DNA from 2 places in the Ciceribacter thiooxidans genome. Region 1 is predicted to be linked to the other one. Evidence: riboswitches for the same ligand, from Rfam matches in the RefSeq annotation. Region 1 holds a riboswitch; the other holds the start of a gene.
The links. A riboswitch is a leader RNA that binds a small molecule or an ion and turns the genes downstream of it on or off. The one in region 1 is predicted to bind S-adenosylmethionine.
Positions count from the first base shown of each region.

Region 2: linked by a shared signal. The riboswitch ahead of metA (homoserine O-acetyltransferase MetA) and the one ahead of H4I97_RS15000 (O-succinylhomoserine sulfhydrylase) in region 1 are both predicted to bind S-adenosylmethionine.

Region 1 covers NZ_CP059896.1:3,042,063-3,051,714, forward strand. Annotated here, with positions in the region: gene H4I97_RS14990 (ion transporter) at 1-580, shown strand, start outside; gene H4I97_RS14995 (2'-deoxycytidine 5'-triphosphate deaminase) at 548-1,645, opposite strand; SAM riboswitch at 1,719-1,797, shown strand; gene H4I97_RS15000 (O-succinylhomoserine sulfhydrylase) at 1,845-3,029, shown strand; gene apaG (Co2+/Mg2+ efflux protein ApaG) at 3,228-3,620, shown strand; gene H4I97_RS15010 (Hsp33 family molecular chaperone) at 3,692-4,681, opposite strand; gene argF (ornithine carbamoyltransferase) at 4,805-5,722, opposite strand; gene H4I97_RS15020 (aspartate aminotransferase family protein) at 5,750-6,955, opposite strand; gene H4I97_RS15025 (GcrA family cell cycle regulator) at 7,378-7,902, shown strand; gene phoB (phosphate regulon transcriptional regulator PhoB) at 7,972-8,655, opposite strand; gene phoU (phosphate signaling complex protein PhoU) at 8,681-9,394, opposite strand; gene pstB (phosphate ABC transporter ATP-binding protein PstB) at 9,441-9,652, opposite strand, start outside.
Region 2 covers NZ_CP059896.1:3,582,141-3,591,792, forward strand. Annotated here, with positions in the region: gene H4I97_RS17710 (ubiquinone biosynthesis hydroxylase) at 73-1,290, shown strand; gene H4I97_RS17715 (Trm112 family protein) at 1,303-1,491, opposite strand; gene H4I97_RS17720 (LON peptidase substrate-binding domain-containing protein) at 1,502-2,179, opposite strand; gene trxA (thioredoxin) at 2,271-3,227, opposite strand; gene H4I97_RS17730 (prolyl-tRNA synthetase associated domain-containing protein) at 3,287-3,793, opposite strand; tRNA gene H4I97_RS17735 (tRNA-Gly) at 4,054-4,128, shown strand; gene H4I97_RS17740 (aldose epimerase family protein) at 4,283-5,293, opposite strand; gene metA (homoserine O-acetyltransferase MetA) at 5,405-6,325, opposite strand; SAM riboswitch at 6,420-6,497, opposite strand; gene H4I97_RS17750 (thiamine diphosphokinase) at 6,648-7,298, shown strand; gene H4I97_RS17755 (ABC-F family ATP-binding cassette domain-containing protein) at 7,303-9,135, shown strand; gene H4I97_RS17760 (ABC transporter ATP-binding protein/permease) at 9,139-9,652, opposite strand, start outside.

The DNA.
Region 1 (9,652 bases):
TTTCGATCTTCTCGTGATCGCCGTCTCGATCGTGCCGGCCACGGAGACGGTCTCGATCCTGCGCGCGATGCGGGTCTTACGTCTTTTCCGGCTGATTTCCGTCGTCCCTTCCATGCGGCGGGTGGTCGGCGGGCTCTTCTCCGCGCTCCCCGGCATGGGCTCGATCTTCCTTCTGCTGGGGCTCGTCTTCTATGTCTCGTCCGTCGCCGCGACCAAGCTCTTTGCCGCGGACTTCCCCGAGCTTTTCGGCAATATCGGCAAATCCGCCTTCACGCTTTTCCAGGTCATGACGCTCGAAGGCTGGACCGGCGACGTCGTGCGACCGGTCATGACGCTTCACCCGCTCGCCTGGGTCTTCTTCATTCCGTTCATCGTCGCGACGTCGTTCACGGTCCTCAATCTCTTCATCGGGATCATCGTCTCGTCCATGCAGGCCGAGCACGAGATTCCGAGCGCCGGAGACCAGGAAGACCTCAAGGAGAACCAGGATCTCATCCTTGCGGAGTTGAGAGAACTGCGCAGGGAAGTCGCGGCCCTGCGGCGCGCCTCAACCAGCCCGGAAATGCTTGGACAGCTTTAGCCCCTGCGCCTGGTAGCTGGAGCCGAGGCCGGTGCCGTAAATGCCTGCCGGACGCTCCTGCATGTGTTCGTAAACGAGACGTCCGATCACCTGCCCGTGTTCGAGGATGAACGGCACCTCGTGGCTGCGGACCTCGAGGACGGCGCGGCTTCCGGCGCCGCCTGCGCTGGCATGGCCGAAACCGGGGTCGAAGAAGCCTGCATAGTGCACGCGGAATTCGCCGACCAGCGGATCGTAGGGCGTCATCTCTGCTGCGAAGAGCGGAGGTACGTGGACGGCTTCCCGCGAAACGAGGATGTAGAACTCGTCCGGATCGAGGATCAGTTCGTCGCGTCCACGGCTGTAGAGCGGTTCCCAGAAATCAAGCACGTCATGGGCCGCCTTGCGGTCGACGTCGATCACGGAGGTATGGTGTTTGCCACGATAACCGATCAGGCCGTCCGGGCCACTGCCCTTGAGATCGATCGACAGCGCAATGCCACCGCCCGAGACGTTCGGCACTTCGCTTGCGACGAGCGTCTCCGCCTGGTGCAGATCGAGCAGTTCGGTGTCGCTCAGCAGGGAATGGCCGACGCGGAACCTGATCTGCGACAGGCGTGATCCACGCCGCACGATGACCGGAAACGTCCGCGGGCTGATTTCGAGATAGAGAGGTCCACGGTAGCCGGCCGGGATCTTGTCGAACTCCTGGGCGTGATCGACCATCACGCGGGTGAAAATGTCGAGACGCCCGGTCGAACTCTTGGGATTGGCAGAGGCGGACATGTCCTGCGGCAGGTCGAGGCTTTCCATCAGCGGCACGATGTAGACGCAGCCCGTTTCCAGAACGGCCCCGTCTTCGAGATCGATCTCGTGCAACGTCAGGCGTTCGAGCTTGTCTGCAACCTTGTGCTCGCGACCGGGCATGAAGCTCGCGCGGACACGCATCGCCCTCGAACCGAGGCGCAGGTCCAGGCTTGCCGGCTGCACCTGGTCGGCGTCGAGAGGCGCCTCGCTTTTCAGCCGGCCTTCACCGAACAGAGCGTCAATGGCGCGATCCGCCAGGATACCCGTGATCCTTGTCATCTTGTCCCATCCCGTTTGGCCCGACAAAACCAAAGTCGAGGAATTGACGCAAGCCCGGGATCGGCGTATGGCAAGCTTATCCCGTGGTGATTTGGCCGGTCGGCTTGCAGCCACGTTAAACAAATGGCTAAAGAGACCGGGTGCTTGAAACCGGTCCGAAATCGCGACCGGTTTTTTTGTGTTTGAAAGGCTGAGTGGCATGAGCAAAAACTGGCGTCCCGCAACGCGACTGGTTCATGGAGGCACCCTTCGCTCTCAGTACGGCGAGACCTCGGAAGCGATCTTCATGACGCAGGGTTTCGTCTACGAGTCCTCCGAGGCGGCGGAAGCGCGCTTCAAGGGTGAGGACGATGGCTTCATCTACGCCCGTTACGGCAGCCCGACGAACGACATGTTCGAGAAACGCATGTGCCTGCTGGAAGGGGCAGAGGAGGCTCGTGCCACCGCATCCGGTATGGCTGCCGTCGCTGCCGCCATCCTTTGCCAGCTGAGAGCCGGCGATCACATCGTCGCGGCCCGCGCCCTTTTCGGTTCCTGCCGCTGGGTGGTCGAGACGCTTGCCCCGAAATACGGCATCGAATGTACGCTGGTCGACGGGCGCCATCTGGAGAACTGGGAAAAGGCGATCCGCCCGAATACCAGGGTTATGTTCCTCGAAAGCCCGACGAACCCGACGCTCGAAGTGATCGACATCGCCGGCGTCGCCAAGCTCGCAAATCAGGTCGGCGCCAAGCTGGTGGTCGACAACGTCTTCGCCACCCCGCTCTTCCAGAAGCCGCTGGAGCTCGGCGCCCATGTCGTCGTTTATTCCGCAACCAAGCATATCGACGGCCAGGGTCGCTGCCTCGGCGGCGTGGTGCTGTCGAGCAAGGAGTGGATCGACGAGGAGTTCCAGGACTATTTCCGCCACACCGGCCCGGCCATGTCGCCGTTCAACGCATGGACTCTTCTGAAAGCTGTCGAGACACTGCCGCTGCGTGCACGCCAGCAGACGCAGAGCGCCGCGAAGATCGCCGACTTCCTTGCCGAGCAGGGACAGGTCGCACGCGTCGTCTATCCCGGTCGCGCCGACCATCCGCAGGCGGACATCATCGCCAAACAGATGACGGGCGGCTCGACGCTGGTCGCCTTCGAACTGAAGGGCGGCAAGGCCGCCGCGTTCGCGCTGCAGAATGCGCTGAAGATCGTCGAGATTTCGAACAACCTCGGCGACTCCAAGAGCCTGATTACCCATCCGGCGACGACCACACACAAGAACCTGACCGACGAGGCCCGCGCCGAGCTCGGCATTTCGGGTGGCACCGTGCGGCTTTCCTGCGGCATCGAGGACACCGACGACCTGCTGGAAGACTTCGCCCAGGCGCTCCGCAAGGTTCCGGCCTGAGCCATCTTACGCGTCCTGCTGCCCGGCGCCCCGCGCGTCGGGCATGCTCGTCAGCGCAACAGACGGCAAATCGGCTAGTCGCCGTTAGGACCAATTTTACGAAGTCGCGACACTTTGCTTGCTCTGCACGTCCGCATTCCTTGACCCGTGCGGAGAGCTGATAGATATGGTTAGCAAGGCATAAAGAAGGTCAACCCTATGTATCGAGCCCTGACGCAGGATATCGAAGTCAGTGTCGAGCCTTACTACCTCGAAGAGCAGTCCGATCCGGATGACGGACGATACGTCTGGGGATACCGGGTGGCGATCACCAATCACTCGGACAGGTCGGTCCGCCTGGTGAACCGCTACTGGCACATTACCGACCAGAACGGCCAGGTCGACGAGGTCACCGGCCCTGGCGTTGTCGGCGAGCAGCCGCAGCTGAGGCCCGGCGACACCTACGAATACTCCTCGGGTTGCCCGCTCGACACGCCTTCAGGCGTCATGTTCGGCCATTACCAGATGGAAACCGATGAGGGCGACCGCTTCGAGGTGGCTATCCCGGCATTCTCGCTCGACGCGCCGGGCATGCTGCGCGTCCTCAACTGAGGCCGGGCGGACCGAGCAGCCAACCGCAATGAAAAACGGCACCGCCGGTCTGGACGGTGCCGTCGTCAATTTCAGACTTCGCGAACCTCGGCCGCTTCATAGCGGTAGGTGGTCGAGCAGAATTCGCAGGTGACGGTGATCGCGCCGTCTTCCTGGCTCTCTTCGATCTCCTCGTCGGAAAAGCTCTTCAAGACTCCCTTTATCTTCTCCCGCGAACAACTGCACCGGTCGAAGACCGGCTGCGGCTGGTAAACCCGCACGCCGCGCTCATGGAATAGACGGAACAGGAGGCGCTCTATGCCGATTTGGGGATCGGTCAGTTCGTCGGCGTCGACGGTGTCGACGAGCACCTGCGCTTCCGACCAGGCATCGTCCTCCGAAAAGACATACTCGCCGTCGTCACCGTCACCACCATGCAGGTCCGGCTGGCGCATCCGTTCCGGCGCCTCGGGCAAGAACTGGGCAATCAGCCCTCCAGCCCGCCAGCCGCGGCGCGGATGTCCCTCCTCGTCGCGATCGAAGAACTCGGCGACGCCGAGACGCACCCGCGTCGGAATCTGTTCCGACTGACGGAAGTAGACCCCGGCAATCTCCTCGAGCGAGGTACCGTCGAGAGGCACGATGCCCTGGTAAGGCTGCATGAAGCTGCCCTGGTCGATGGTGAATGCAAGCACGCCTTCACCGAGCAGGGCCTCCGGTGAAGTCCTGTCTTCCTCGACTGCCGTTTTCAGTGCATCCTCGTCGAAGCGGGCATAGGCGCGCACGTCTTCCGGCGTCGAGAAGTCGACGACCAGGAGATCCACCGGCCCGTTGCTCTTCGTCTGTACCGTAAATTTACCCTGAAATTTCAATGACGTACCGATCAGGACCGTGAGGACCATCGCCTCCGCCAGAAGGCGGGCGACGGGCGCCGGATAGTCGTGCCGCGCGAGAATGGTGTTGACCAGCGGGCCGAGCTGCACGGCCCGGCCACGCACATCGAGACCTTCCACCTGAAACGGAACAACACGGTCATCTCCGGCGAAACCGAATTCGCCGAGTTCAGTGGCCTTGTCTGCCATTATTGTACTCCTTGCGCCGCAGGCGCCTGATTGCCGGGGACGCATCAGTCCCGAATTTACCGCTCACATGGGGTCCCCAGGCGAGAAGATCAAGCCGGATGCGACAGGCGCGAGCAAACCGGATCAGATCGCACCAAGGCACCAGGCGAGGATCGATTTCTGCGCGTGCAGCCGGTTCTCTGCCTCGTCGAACACGACGGACTGCGGACCGTCGATCACCTCGTCGGTGACCTCTTCGCCGCGGTGTGCGGGCAGGCAATGCATGAAGAGGGCATCCGGCTTTGCATGCGCCATCAACGCTCCGTTCACCTGGTAGGGCTGGAAGACGTTGTGCCCCCTGGCCTTGTGCTCCTGGTTCATCGAAATCCAGGTATCGGTAATGACGGCGTCAGCACCTTCCACGGCGCGCTCCGCCTCGTGGCAAAGCATGACTTCACCGCCATTGTCGCGCGCCCAGTTGAGGTACTTGTCGTCCGGCTCGGACCCGAGCGGTACGGCCATGTTCATCCGGTAGCCGAAGCGGGCGGCTCCTTCCACGAGCGAATGCAGGACATTGTTGCCGTCTCCGGTCCAGGCGAGCGTCTTGCCCTTCACCGGACCGCGATGCTCCTCGAAGGTCATGATGTCGGCCATGATCTGGCAGGGATGCGTGCTGTCGGTCAGCGCGTTGATGACGGGAACCGTCGCGTGCTCCGCCATCTCCAGGAGACGCGAATGATCGGTCGTGCGGATCATGATCGCATCCACGAAGCGCGAAAGGACCTTTGCGGTGTCGCCGATCGTTTCGGCACGGCCGAGCTGCATTTCCGTGCCGGAAAGGAAGAGGGTCTCGCCACCGAGCTGGCGCATACCGACGTCGAAAGACACACGCGTGCGGGTGGACGGCTTTTCGAAGATCATCGCAAGCATCTTGCCGGCAAGCGGCTTGTCCGCCGTTCCGGATTTGGTCGCCTGCTTCCGCACACGGGCGTCATCCATGATGGTGCGCAAATCGTGGGACGAAACGGCCGAGAGGTCGAGGAAATGCTTCGGAGATACCATGGGAAAACCTGTCTGAATTTCTGCTGCTTAGGCTTGTGCCGCCTGCTTTTCGTGGGCGCCGTGCACCCGTTCGGCCGCGCGCTCGATCCGCGAAAGCCCCTCGCGCGCTTCTTCCGCTGTCGTGATCAGCGGCGGCAGCAGGCGAATGACATTGTCGCCAGCCGGAACGCTGAGAATGTGCTCGTCCCGCATGGCCTGCAGCAGTTCTGCGTTCGGTACCTTCGCCTTGATGCCGAGCATCAGGCCCTCGCCACGGATATCCTCGATGACGTCGGGGAAGCGGTCGTGAAGCGCTGCGAGCCCCTGCCGGAAGACCAGCGCCACATCTCGCACGTGCTCCAGAAAACCATCTGCAAGAACAACGTCGAGCACGGCGTTGCCGACGGCCATCGCCAACGGATTGCCGCCGTAGGTCGAGCCGTGCGTTCCGGCTTTCATGCCGGACGCAGCCTCCGCCGTGGCAAGACAGGCACCCAGAGGAAAGCCGCCACCGATACCCTTGGCGACGGCCATGATATCGGGCGTGATGCCGGCCCATTCATGGGCGAAGAGCTTGCCTGTGCGCCCGACGCCCGACTGGACTTCGTCGAGGATCAGGAGAAGCCCCTTTTCGTCGCAGATCTGGCGAAGCGCCCGCAGGAACTCATTGGACGCCGTACGAATGCCGCCTTCACCCTGCACCGGCTCGATGAGGATTGCAGCCGTATTATCGGTGATCGCCGCCTTCACCGCCTCGATATCGCCGAACGGCACCTGGTCGAAGCCCGGTGCCTTGGGTCCGAAACCTTCAAGGTACTTCGCCTGCCCTCCCGCAGCGATCGTCGCCAGCGTGCGGCCATGGAAGGCACCCTCGAAGGTAATGATGTGGAACTTCTCCGGGTGCCCCTTCGAGAAATGATAGCGGCGCGCGGTCTTGATCGCGCATTCCAGCGCCTCGGCGCCCGAATTGGTGAAGAACACCTTGTCGGCGAAGGTCGCGTTCGTCAGCCGTTCACCCAGAGTCTCCTGGCCCGGCACCTCATAGAGGTTCGACAGGTGCCAGACCTTTCCGGCCTGCGCCTTCAGGGCCTCGACGAGATGCGGATGCGCATGACCGAGCGCATTCACTGCAACACCGGCCGCGAAATCGAGATATCGCTCACCATTCTCCGCAATCAGCCAAACCCCTTCGCCGCGCTCGAAACGCAAAGGCGCGCGCAGGTAGGTTTCGTAAAGCGGCGTGGCTTCAGCCATGGCGGAACAGCTCCTTCGCAACCGATAGATGTCAAGAACGATCATCCGATTTCCCGGAGAAAAATCCCCGAAAAAATCAAAAATGCCGCCTTTCGGCGGCGGCTGGCACTATCGGCATTTCCCGTTGCGCTGTCAACAAAACTGCGACAGGCAAAGGTTTTTTGTCACGCCGGGACGACTTTCACAGCTTTGATTTTTTGCGCCAACGCCAACCAGCAAGTTGGGGAAAACTTGAAAATCGATTCCCGTTGATTCGTCCGACTCTTGTCACGGAGTCAGCGCCACACTAGGTTAAATTTACATTAAAAGATTGCATGCGGCAGAAATAGTCACCGAAAGTATCGAGGAAGTTTTGTTTCGGATTCGTTCGAAGCAACGGTGACGGATTCTGCCATCAAAATCGCGACGGCGGAGATAATGGCATGAATTGGACAGATGAGCGCGTCGAAAAACTGAAAAGGCTTTGGGCTGAAGGCCTGAGCGCAAGCCAGATCGCCGCGCAACTCGGCGGAGTCAGCAGGAATGCCGTGATCGGCAAGGTCCACCGTCTGAACCTGCCGGGACGCGCAAAGTCCGGCGGCGGCACGGCACCGGCGCGTACGCCGAAACGCCCGGCACCGACCCCTCGTCCGTCGGGCTTTGCTGCACGCGTTCCCACCCGTGCAAACGCCCGGCCGGCAGGCGGCGCCATACTGAAGGAAGAGGGCCAGATCGGTCTCATCCAAGAGGTCCGCGCCGTAACCTCCTCCAACGTCGTGATTCCGATTTCCCGCCGCCTCGGCCTGACGGAACTCACGGAGCGTACCTGCAAGTGGCCGATCGGCGATCCGATGAGCGACGAGTTCCACTTCTGCGGCTGCGAGTCTCTCGATTCCTCACCCTATTGCAGCTATCACGCGAAGCTCGCCTACCAGCCGGTTTCCGAGCGTCGCAAGGCGGAACGGTAAGCTTTCGCCGACACAGCAGAGAAAACGGGCCCCGCGGGCCCGTTTTTTTATACATGAGACGACAGGACCTCAGGCCTCCATCGAGTAGCCTGCCCCGCGCACGGTGCGGATGACGTCCTGCATGTTGGAAAAGTTGAGCGCCTTGCGCAGGCGTCCGACATGGACATCGACGGTGCGTTCGTCGACATAGATGTCGTGCCCCCATACGCCGTCCAGAAGCTGCGATCGGGAGAAGACGCGGCCGGGCGACGACATCAGGAACTCCAGCAACCGGAATTCGGTCGGGCCGAGGCGAACCTCGCGGCTCTTGCGATGAACGCGGTGCGTCTCCCGGTCAAGCTCGATGTCGCCGCAGCGAAGGACACTCGAGAGCACCTCGGGACGCGCGCGCCGCAGCATCGCCTTGACGCGCGCCATCAGTTCCGGCGTGGAAAACGGCTTGACGACGTAGTCATCAGCCCCCGTGGCGAGACCGCGCACCCGCTCGCTCTCCTCGCCGCGCGCCGTCAGCATGATGACCGGCAGGCGTTCGGTTTCCGGCCGCATCCGCAGCCTGCGGCAGAGTTCAATCCCGGAGACGCCCGGCAGCATCCAGTCCAGCAGCAGGAGATCGGGAACCCTTTCCTGGAGACGCAGTTCCGCCTCGTCGCCGCGCGGAATCGTCTCCACCTCGTAGCCTTCGGCTTCCAGATTGTAACGAAGGAGTACGCTCAGCGCCTCTTCGTCTTCGACCACCACTATTCTTGGCTGCATCGCTTGCTCATCCTCCGCAGCGGCATCACTCGGTGACCACGCCGACATCCGTCGTCAGGTCTTCCTTCGGTCGCTCGCCTTCCGGCTGGGCCCCGGTCGTCATGTAGTAGATGGTTTCGGCGATATTGGTGGCATGATCGCCGATCCGCTCCAGGTTCTTGGCACAGAAGAGGAGATGCGTGCAGCTGGTGATGTTGCGGGGATCTTCCATCATGTAGGTCAACAGCTCCCTGAACAGGGACGTGTAGACGGCATCGATCTCATCGTCGCGGTCACGAACCGATTTCGCCTTTTCCGCCGATCGGGTCGAGTAGACGTCGAGAACTTCCTTCAGCTGAACGAGCGCGAGCTCGGAGAGATGTTCGATCCCGCGAGCCAGCTTGCGTGGAATACCGGCGCTCTGGACCGCCATGGCGCGCTTGGCGTTGTTCTTGCCGAGATCGCCGACCCGTTCGAGGTCGCTGGCGATCTTGAGCGCTCCGATGATCTCGCGAAGGTCACTGGCGACGGGCTGACGACGGGCGATGGTAATGACAGCCTTGTCGCCGATTTCGCGCTCTGCTGCGTCCATGATGACGTCGTCGGAGATGACCTTGTGCGCAAGCGCGGAGTCGCCCTGGACCAATGCCCGGACGCTGTCGCTCACCATCTGTTCGGCAAGTCCGCCCATCTCGGAAATGCGGCGCATCAGGTATTTCAGTTCTTCGTCGAAGGCGGAGTAGATGTGTGTCGATGACATGTCGTGATCCTCGAATGAATGCGTCAGCGCGACCGATGACAGGGCATCAGCCGAAGCGGCCCATGATGTAGTCCTGCGTGCGCTGATCGTCGGGATTGGTGAACATCTTGTCGGTATCGTTTTCTTCGACGAGCTCACCGAGATGGAACATCGCCGTGCGCTGCGACACACGCGCCGCCTGCTGCATGGAGTGGGTCACGATGACGATCGTGTAGTTCGCGCGAAGCTCGTGGATCAGTTCCTCGACCTTGGCGGTCG
Region 2 (9,652 bases), 540 kb from region 1:
CGCATGTGGGAAGAAGTTCAAGGCTGATCTATATAGGAGCCTTATCACACACAAGTGCTAATGGAGTGCGCGATGTTGGATATGTTGGTCGTCGGCGGCGGATATGTCGGGCTTTCGGTGGCGCTGGCGGTCAAACAGGCCGCGCCCCATCTGTCCGTGGAGGTGGTCGAGGCCGCCCCCGAAGATGCCTGGAGGAAGGATCCTCGTGCTTCGGCGATCATCGCGGCGGCCATACACATGCTGGAAGTTTTCGGAATATGGGACCAAATTTCGCCTGAAGCCCAGCCGATCACCAAGATGATCGTCACCGATTCGAAGACTTCCGACCCGGTCCGGCCGGTCTTCCTCACTTTTGACGGCGTCGTCGAGGATGGGCGACCATTCGCATATATGATCCCGAATGTCGCCATGGTGGGCGCGCTAAGGGACGCCTGCGCGAAAGCCGGCGTCACCATCCGACATGGATTGCGCGCGACTGGACTTGAAAACGGCCCTGCCGCCGCGTCTCTGACGCTTTCAGACGGAACGGTGCTTTCCGCAAGGCTCGTCGTTGCTTGCGACGGCGTGCGTTCCAAGCTGCGGGAGATGGCCGGGATCAAGACGGTTACATGGGACTACGGCCAGTCGGGCATCGTTACGACCGTCGAGCATGAGCGGCCACATGAAGGCTGCGCGGAAGAGCATTTCCTTCCCGCCGGACCCTTTGCCATCTTGCCGCTCAAGGGCAACCGCTCGTCCCTCGTATGGACCGAGCGTACTGACGAAGCCAATCGGCTTGTTTCGGCTGACGATCTGATTTTCGAGGAAGAACTGGAGCGCCGTTTTGGTTACAAGCTCGGTCCGATACGCGCCGTTGGTGACCGGCGAGCGTTCCCGCTTGGGCTGACGCTAGCGCGTTCCTTCGTCGCGCAGCGACTTGCGCTTGCAGGTGACGCGGCCCACGGCATTCATCCGATCTCGGGCCAAGGGTTGAATCTCGGCTTCAAGGACGTGGCAGCACTTGCACAGACGGTGGTCGAGGCGGACCGAATCGGCCTGGACATCGGTGATCTCAACGTCCTGGAGCGATACCAGGAGTGGCGCCGCTTCGACACCTTCCGCATGGGCGTGACGACCGACGTGCTGAACCGCCTGTTCTCAAACGATCTGTCGCCGATCCGTGCCGCGCGCGATTTCGGTCTTGGTATCGTGGACCGGCTACCGGGGCTGAAATCCTACTTCATCCATGAGGCGGCAGGAACCGGAGGAAGCGCTGAGCGACCGCGACTTCTTACGGGCCAACCTCTGTAATCGGCAGCACCGTCAATCTTCGAGCCTTCGTGCTTCTGATACGAGCATGATCGCGACCCCGTCCCGTATGGGGTAGGCAAGCTTTGCCTTTTCCGACACCAGTTCGTTCTTCTGCCGGTCATAGGTAAGGCGACCTTGGGTCAGAGGGCAGACGAGAAGCTCCAAAAGCCTCGGATCGACCGTGCTCGTTCGACTGTCCACGTCGGTCGTCCTACTGGAGAATTGTATCCGGATCGCCAAACTCGCGTGCGAGAGCGATCTCGGTGATGGCAATCAGCGTTTCGGCACGGCTGCGCATATCAGGAGCCTCGAGGAGTGCCTGCTTTTCTGCCGGACCGAAGGGAGACATCATCGACAGGGAGGTCAGCAGCGTCGTGTTGCTCGCGCGTTCGACGCTTTCCCAGTCTGCTTCCAGTTTGTTCGCTTCAAGGTAGGCGCGGAACGCCGCGAGAAGTGCGTTGCGGTCGATGGTTGCTTCCTCGTCTGCATCGGAAAGGTCGGCGAAGAAAGGTGCGATCCGAAAACCGCGGTAGGGACGATGACTTGCGACCTCCTCCATCAATCGAAAGCGGCAGACACCACCGAGCGATGCAATATAGCGTCCATCGCCCGTCTCGCCGAAAGATGTGATCCGACCGATACAGCCGACCTGGCAGAGCGCTGGTCCTGAGGCAGGTTCGCCCGCGGATGTCCCCTGGAACGCCGGCTGAACGATACCGATCAGCCGATTCCCGGCAAGTGCCGCATCGAACATTTCGAGATAGCGAGGTTCAAAGACATTGAGCGGCAATTGTCCGCCGGGCAGTAGCAGAACGCCGCTCAGGGGAAAGACCGACAGGGTTTCCGGCAGATCTTTTTCAGTCAGGTATCTCGCGTTGCCGACTTTCATCTATGCACTCCCGGTACGGACGGAGAAACCGTCCGTACTTCTCACTATGTGGTTCGCACCGAAACGAACTCAAGAGGCGCACAGTCAGCCCTCAGGAAAAGAGGATCGATGAGAGCTTCCTGCGTGCCATGGCTGTCACCGGGTCTTTCGGCCCCCATACATCGAAGAACTGCAGGAGTTGGCGACGGGCGCCATCGTCATCGAAAGCCCGGTCCTGACGCATGATCAACAGAAGGTGTTCCGCAGCTTCCTCGCGCCGGCCCTGCACGTTCAGGATCTTGGCCAGCTTCATGCGTGCTTCGTGATTGTCGGGGTCGAGCGCCAATTCATGTTCGAGGGCTTGTGGGTCGCCGAGCTTGCGAGCTTCGTTGAACTGTTCCAGTTTCTTGGCAACCGCTTGCAGTTCCGGCGCCTTGGCGAGAGGCTCTGGAAGATTGGAAACGAGTTGGGATGCGCGTTCGTGCTGGCCGGTTCCCAGCATGCATTCGGCGATCCCGGCGATCGCACGCACGTTTTCGGGATCGGCCTGCATGACGGCTCCGAAAAGCTGCGCGGCGCCTTCGAAGTTTCCGGCTGTGACGAGACCATCAGCCTCGTCGAGCGCTGCCGTCAGTTCAGCTTCGCCAGTGTCGCTTGCGGGACCGGCCAGCTTATCGATGAACTGGCGGATCTGGCTTTCGGGAACGGCGCCCATGAACCCGTCGACCGGCTGGCCATTCACGAATGCGACGACGGCCGGGATCGACTGGATGCCGAGCTGCCCGGGAATCGCGGGATGATCGTCAATGTTGAGCTTTACCAGCTTGACGCGGCCGTTGGCCTCTCCAACGACCTTTTCGATCACCGGCGCCAGCTGACGACATGGTCCGCACCAGGGCGCCCAGAAGTCGACAAGTACCGGCTGCCTCCGCGATTCTTCCAAGACGTCCTTCGCGAAGCCCGCCGTCGTCGTATCCCCGACGTGGCTTCGCGGCGGTGTGTCTCCCATATGAGCATGACCCGTCATCTGGCCACCAAAACCGCTATAGGGATTGTTGTTGTCGCTCATCAGAATACTCCGCCATTGATGGCCGCCCTGGACCTTCGGTGTGTCGCTAAGATCGTATGTCAGGCCGTTACTTTCAAGACAAGCGGCGTGTGTCCCGTTGCTTCAAGAAAGCGCAGCAAGTCGTCGCGAGCCACGGATGTCGTCGCGTCGTTCGACAGGGGATGGCCGTTGATGATGTCGTCCTTCATGAGATCGGAATCGAGCACAAACGTGACATTGTGATCTGTATCGTTGATTGCCCCAAAGACAGTCACGGCGCCCGGGATGACGCCGAGATATTCCATGAGCTTTTCCGGCCTGCCGAAGGAAACGCGACCGGAAGCGCCAAGCACCGTGTGAACCGCTTTCAGGTCCACGGTTGCGTTCTCCTCGACGGTCAGGAGAAAATACCGGTCTTTCTTGTCCCTGATGAAGAGGTTCTTGGTATGACCGCCGGGGATCTCGTCGCGAAGCGCGACCGATTCCGCAACCGTAAATACCGGTGGGTGGTACTTCGTTTTGTGAACGATCTTCAGCGCATCAAGCATTTCGAAAAGGTCGTTGGCAGTCTTTGGTGTATTCGTCATCGCGGTCTCTCGGGGCGTAGGTTCAAGGACGGCCGGTGACCCGGCATATTACCGATAGATACGGCTGGCAGCACCGGTTGGCAATCGCCACACTGGTGCTGTAGCGCGGCGTTTCCCGTTGTTTCCCAACGAGTTGAAAAATTTCTGGACGATTTCGTCATTTCCCTGTTGCATTTGAAAAATGGTTAGTCCATATAGCGCCCGTCGCCGCAAGACGGACGGCCCACGATCCACTAACTACCCCTGGATCGCGGATATGAGCGGGTGTAGCTCAGGGGTAGAGCACAACCTTGCCAAGGTTGGGGTCGGGCGTTCGAATCGCCTCACCCGCTCCAATTTCTCCCAAATCAACGAAATTGTTCACGGCCATCGTGAGATGGAATAGCTGTATGGCGACCGGTCGGTCGCGGGCTCCGGCATTTCTCTCAGGAGAATTGCCGGAGGCAGATTTGGCGTGCATTCATCTGTCGGTGCTCGGTCTTTCCGGCTTCATGCTTTCGAGAAGACGTAATCTGTTTCCTGCCGCAGGACCTCGCCGGGCCGAAGGATGGCATTCGGGAAGTTTGAGTGATTGACTGCGTCAGGCCATGTCTGTGTTTCCAGGCAGAATCCGGCGAACGGACCGTATCGACGACCCTCGAGCCCCGCGACGGGGACGTTGAGCTTTGTGCCCGCATAGAATTGAACGCCGGGTTCCGTCGTCCGCACTTCCATCGCAACGCCTGAAGTGACGCTGCGAGCGATCGCAACAGTGCGCTTTTCGACGCGCGACGGCGAAAGGCAGAAGTTGTGGTCGTAGAGAACGCGCTCTCCCTCCAGCAGGCGGTCCATCGGAGACATTGTCCGGAAATCGAACGGCGTGCCGTCGACCGGACGAATTTCTCCAGTCGGGATCAGTCGGTCATCGACTGGCAGGTAGGCGTCGGCGGCAAGCATCAGGTCGTGGCCGAGGGCATCTTCCGCACCATCAAGGTTGAAATACGAATGCTGGCATACATTGGCGAGCGTTGGGCGGTCGGTGGTCGACGTGTAGACGACGGAAAGGACGCCGTGTTCTCGAAGAGTATAGGTCGCCGTGATCGAGCAGTTTCCGGGATAGCCGGCACGGCCGTCCGGATCCACGATTGCCAGCTCGAGGCGATCGGGCGTCAGACTGACGATGTCCCAGTTGCGTCTGGCGATACCGTCGCTGCCGCCGTGAAGGTGTCCGATACCGTCCTCGTTGCGCTCAAGCTGGTATTCCTTGCCGTCGAGCGTGAAGTGGCCGTCGGCAATACGATTCGCGCATCGTCCTGGTGTGGCGCCGAAATAGGGGGAGTGAAGCGGGTAGTCATCAAAAGACTCGAAACCGAGGACAAGTGGATGGCTATGTCCTTCAAGGCGCAGGTCCTGGATCACCGCACCCCAGGTGATCACGTGCATCGTCAGCCCGCCGCCCTGGAGGGTCACCCTGTAAACCGGCTCACCCGCCGCCGTCTGTCCGAAGAGTTCGCGTTCCATGATTCCTCCGTTCGAATTGCAGCTCATTTCCGTAACAGCGCACGCCGAGCGATCTTCAGTCCGCCGCGACTTCATAAGAAACGGGCTTGGCCGCAACCTCCATCACGCCGATCAATCGAGGCCGATCGCATTCAGATCGTACGGCGTCGTCTGGTAGATCTCGTTGATCCAGTTCCCAAAGAAGAGATGCGCATGGCTGCGCCAGCGATTCAACGGCTTCTTTGCCGGATCGTCGTCGGGAAAGTAGTTATGCGGCACCTTGATCGCCACGCCAGTTGCCACGTCGCGGTTATATTCGTCGGCCAAAGACGTCGAATCGTATTCCACATGGTTGAACATGTAGAGGCGGTTCGCCCTCTTCTCGTGTACGAGGCAGATCCCCATCTCGTCCGATTCCATCAGGATCTCCAGCCCCGGCACCTTCTCGATGTCGGCTCGGCGCACTTCCGTCCAGCGCGAGACTGGAATCTGGAAGTCGTCGGAAAAGCCGTTCAGGTACACGGAGGACGGATTCAGAATGTGGTGGCGGTAGATCCCGAAGGCCTTCTCGCTCAGGAGGTACTTCGGTACGCCGTGAAAGTGATAAATGGCCGCCATCGCGCCCCAGCAGACATTCAGCGTCGAATGGACGTTGGTGGTCGTCCAGTCGAGAATCTGCCGCAACTCGTCCCAGTAGGTGACCTCCTCGAACGGCAGGGTCTCAATCGGCGCACCGGTAATGATGAAGCCGTCGAACTTGCGATCCCGGACCTCCTCCCATGTCTGGTAGAAGGCAAGCAGATGGTCTTCCGGCGTATTCTTCGCCTTGTGCCCGCCGATACGGACGAGGGAAAGCTCGACTTGAAGAGGCGAAGCGCCGACCAGCCGCGCCATCTGTACCTCGGTCTTGATCTTGTTCGGCATGAGATTCAGAAGGCCGATCTGCAGGGGGCGGATGTCCTGACGGATTGCAGCCGTTTCGGTCATCACGCGCACACCCTCGTGCACGAGGGTTTCGAAGGCAGGCAACGTATCGGGGATCTTGATCGGCATGTTCGAACTCGACTTTCCTTGCGGGGCAGTTGCAGCCACACATACAAAAACTGCCGGCGATCTTGCAGATCGCCATTGGTCCTCGGGAAGTCTTTCGGAGCTCGCCTCGGCCCTTTAGCGATTTGTTTAACGTGGCTGCAAGCCGGCCGGCCAAATCACCACGAGTGAAGTTAAATACCCTCAAGGGCCTTTTCGGTCAACGGGAATCGAGGTGGCAGCAGCCCCGACAAAGTATCGCAGCCTCTTTTCGCCTCGCGACCAGACGTCGGTGCGACGACCGATAATCTTTCCCTTTCCCGGCGAGATGCGTTATGGCGAGCGCATGACGAAAACTACCTTTAGCATCCTCCTCGGAGGACACTTGGTTCTGACCGAACGGTTGACGTCAGCCGTTTCCGGTGCGCGTTTTATCGCGGCCGACGGAGGCATGCGCCACGCGTCGATGCTCGGCGTTGTCCCGGAGCTCTGGGTTGGTGATTTCGATTCGTCGCCGGAAGCCCTCGGAGAAGCCTGGCCTGATGTCCATCGGCTGCCATATCCGTCTCAAAAGGCAGAAACTGATGGTGCCATCGCTATAGATGAGGCGATCCGGCGTGGCGCCGGCCGGCTGGTTCTCGCAGGAGCGCTCGGGGGCGAGCGGTCGGATCATGCCCTTATGCACCTCTTGCAGGGGCTGCGGCTCGCCAAGGAAGGATACGAAACACTCCTGACCTCCGGCGAGGAGGAGGCCTATCCGCTGCTTCCCGGAAGGGTGACAGTGGATCTGCCGCCCGGCTCGCTTTTCTCGGTCGTGGGACTGTCACCCCTTACTGGCCTGTCGATCGACAACGCGCGCTATCCGCTTCAGAACTTCTCGTTGCCGCTGGGGTCAACGCGCACCATCTCGAACATTGCCGAAGGGGCGATTACCTTGTCGCTCGACAGCGGGGACGCAATGCTTCTTGCCCGCCCCTTTGACCTGACTGGAGCATGAACCGTTGGCGCCGCCGATCCTCAAACTCGACAATATCTTCCTCTCTTTCGGCGGCACGCCGCTGCTTGCCGGGGCGAACCTGCAGGTAGAGCCGGGCGACCGTATCTGCCTTGTCGGTCGCAACGGCTCCGGAAAATCGACGTTGATGAAAATTGCTGCCGGCTTCGTGGAGCCACAGTCCGGTGAGATCTTCCGGCATCCGGGGGCGACGGTCCGGTATCTCGAGCAGGCGCCCGATTTCGATGGATACAAAACTGTCCAGGCCTACGCCGAAGCCGGACTCGGTCCTGGAGACGACCCCTACCGCGTCGCGTATCTTCTGGAGCACCTCGGCCTGACGGGGGAGGAGGACCCGGGACGCCTTTCGGGCGGGGAAGCCCGTAGGGCGGCACTGGCGCGCGTTCTGGCACCTGAACCGGATATTCTGCTACTGGATGAGCCGACCAATCACCTCGATTTGCCGACCATCGAGTGGCTCGAAGGTGAGCTTCAGAAGAGCCGCAGCGCGCTCGTCTTGATCTCTCACGACCGCCGCTTTCTCGAGAAGGTTTCGACTGCGACCGTCTGGCTCGACCGCGGCATCTCGCGCCGTCTCAACCGCGGCTTTGGCTACTTCGAGGAATGGCGCGACAAGGTCCTCGAGGAAGAAGAAATCGAACAGCACAAACTCGGCAAAGCGATCGAGCGAGAAGAGCACTGGCTCCGCTACGGTGTTACGGCGCGACGTAAGCGCAACATGCGTCGACTCGGCCAGCTGCAGGCCATGCGTGCAGATTATCGTGGACACAGAGGACCGCAAGGGACCGTGCAGGCAAACCTCGCGGACGCGCGCGAATCCGGAAAGCTGGTCATAGAGGCAGAACGGATCAGCAAGACATATGGCGGGCGCACCATCGTGGCCCCGTTTTCGCTCCGCGTTCACCGCGGCGACTGCATTGGTCTTGTCGGACCGAACGGTGCCGGCAAGACGACGCTCCTCAAGATGCTGACGGGACAGCTGAAACCTGACAGCGGCGCGGTGAAGCTCGGAACCAACCTGGAAATTGCGGTGCTCGACCAGAAGCGCGAGGATCTCAATCCCGATGACACGCTGGCGCACTATCTGACTGATGGTAGGGGCGAAAATCTCCTCGTCAACGGTGAGCAGCGACACGTTACCGGTTACATGAAGGATTTTCTGTTTCAGCCGGAGCAGGCCCGTACTCCGATCCGCAATCTCTCGGGCGGCGAGCGGGCAAGATTGATGTTGGCGCGCATCATGGCAAAGCCATCAAACCTGCTGATCCTCGATGAGCCGACGAACGACCTCGACATCGAGACCCTTGATCTGTTGCAGGAGATTGTCGCTGGCTATCCCGGTACGGTCATTCTCGTCAGCCATGATCGCGATTTCCTGGACCGTACCGTCACCTCGACGATTGCGCCGGCCGATCCAGAGCAGCCAGACGGTCGCTGGATCGAGTATGCCGGCGGCTATTCCGATATGCTGGCACAAAGAAAAGGCGTCGAGGACGAACATCGCCGTGCGGCAAGGACAGACAAGGGGAAAGTACAGGAAGGCGCGGAGAAGGCACTCGACGGGCCTGCTTCCAAGACGAAGGCCAAGCTCTCCTACAAGCAGAAGTTCGCGCTGGAGACCCTGCCGAAGGAGATCGCAAAGGCCGAAGGGGAGATTGCCGTTCGCGAAGCGAAAATGGCGGATCCCGGCCTGTTCTCGCGTGATGCGGCAACGTTCAACCGACTTGCTATCGAGGTCGAAAAACTGCGAAGCGACCTCGCGCGAATGGAGGAAGAATGGCTTGAACTGGAGATGCTGCGCGAAGAACTCGAGAGCTGACGATTAGAGAGCGGGAGGTGTCTGTGGGATCGCTTCCAGATGCAGCAATCTCGGAGACGTGGTGTCATAGAAAGCGCCGGATCTGCCGATATAGATGAGTGTAGCCTCCTGTAATTCGCTCATTATCGACGACAGCCGCTCGACGGTTTCGGGCTCCAGGCCTTCGAGGACATCGTTGAAGACGATCCATTTCGGGCGGCGCAGCAGCAGATTGGCGAATGTAAGCAGCATCTGCTCGTCCTTCTCGAGCCGGCGGTCCCATCGGGCGTGCTCATCGAGGGACTTCGTAAGTTCGTGAAGGCCAACGCGTGTCAGCGCCGCAGCGATCTCCTCATCGGAGAACTCTGCGGCCGCCGCTGGGAACAGCAAAGCATCCTGAAGTGGTCCTTCGGGCAGGTAGTCCAGTTGCGGAACGAAGAGAATTTCCTGTTCCGGAAGTTCGATCGATCCGCTTCCCCACGGCCAAAGCCCGGCGAGAGCATCGAAGAGCAGCTTCCGGTTGACGCCGTGGTCGCCG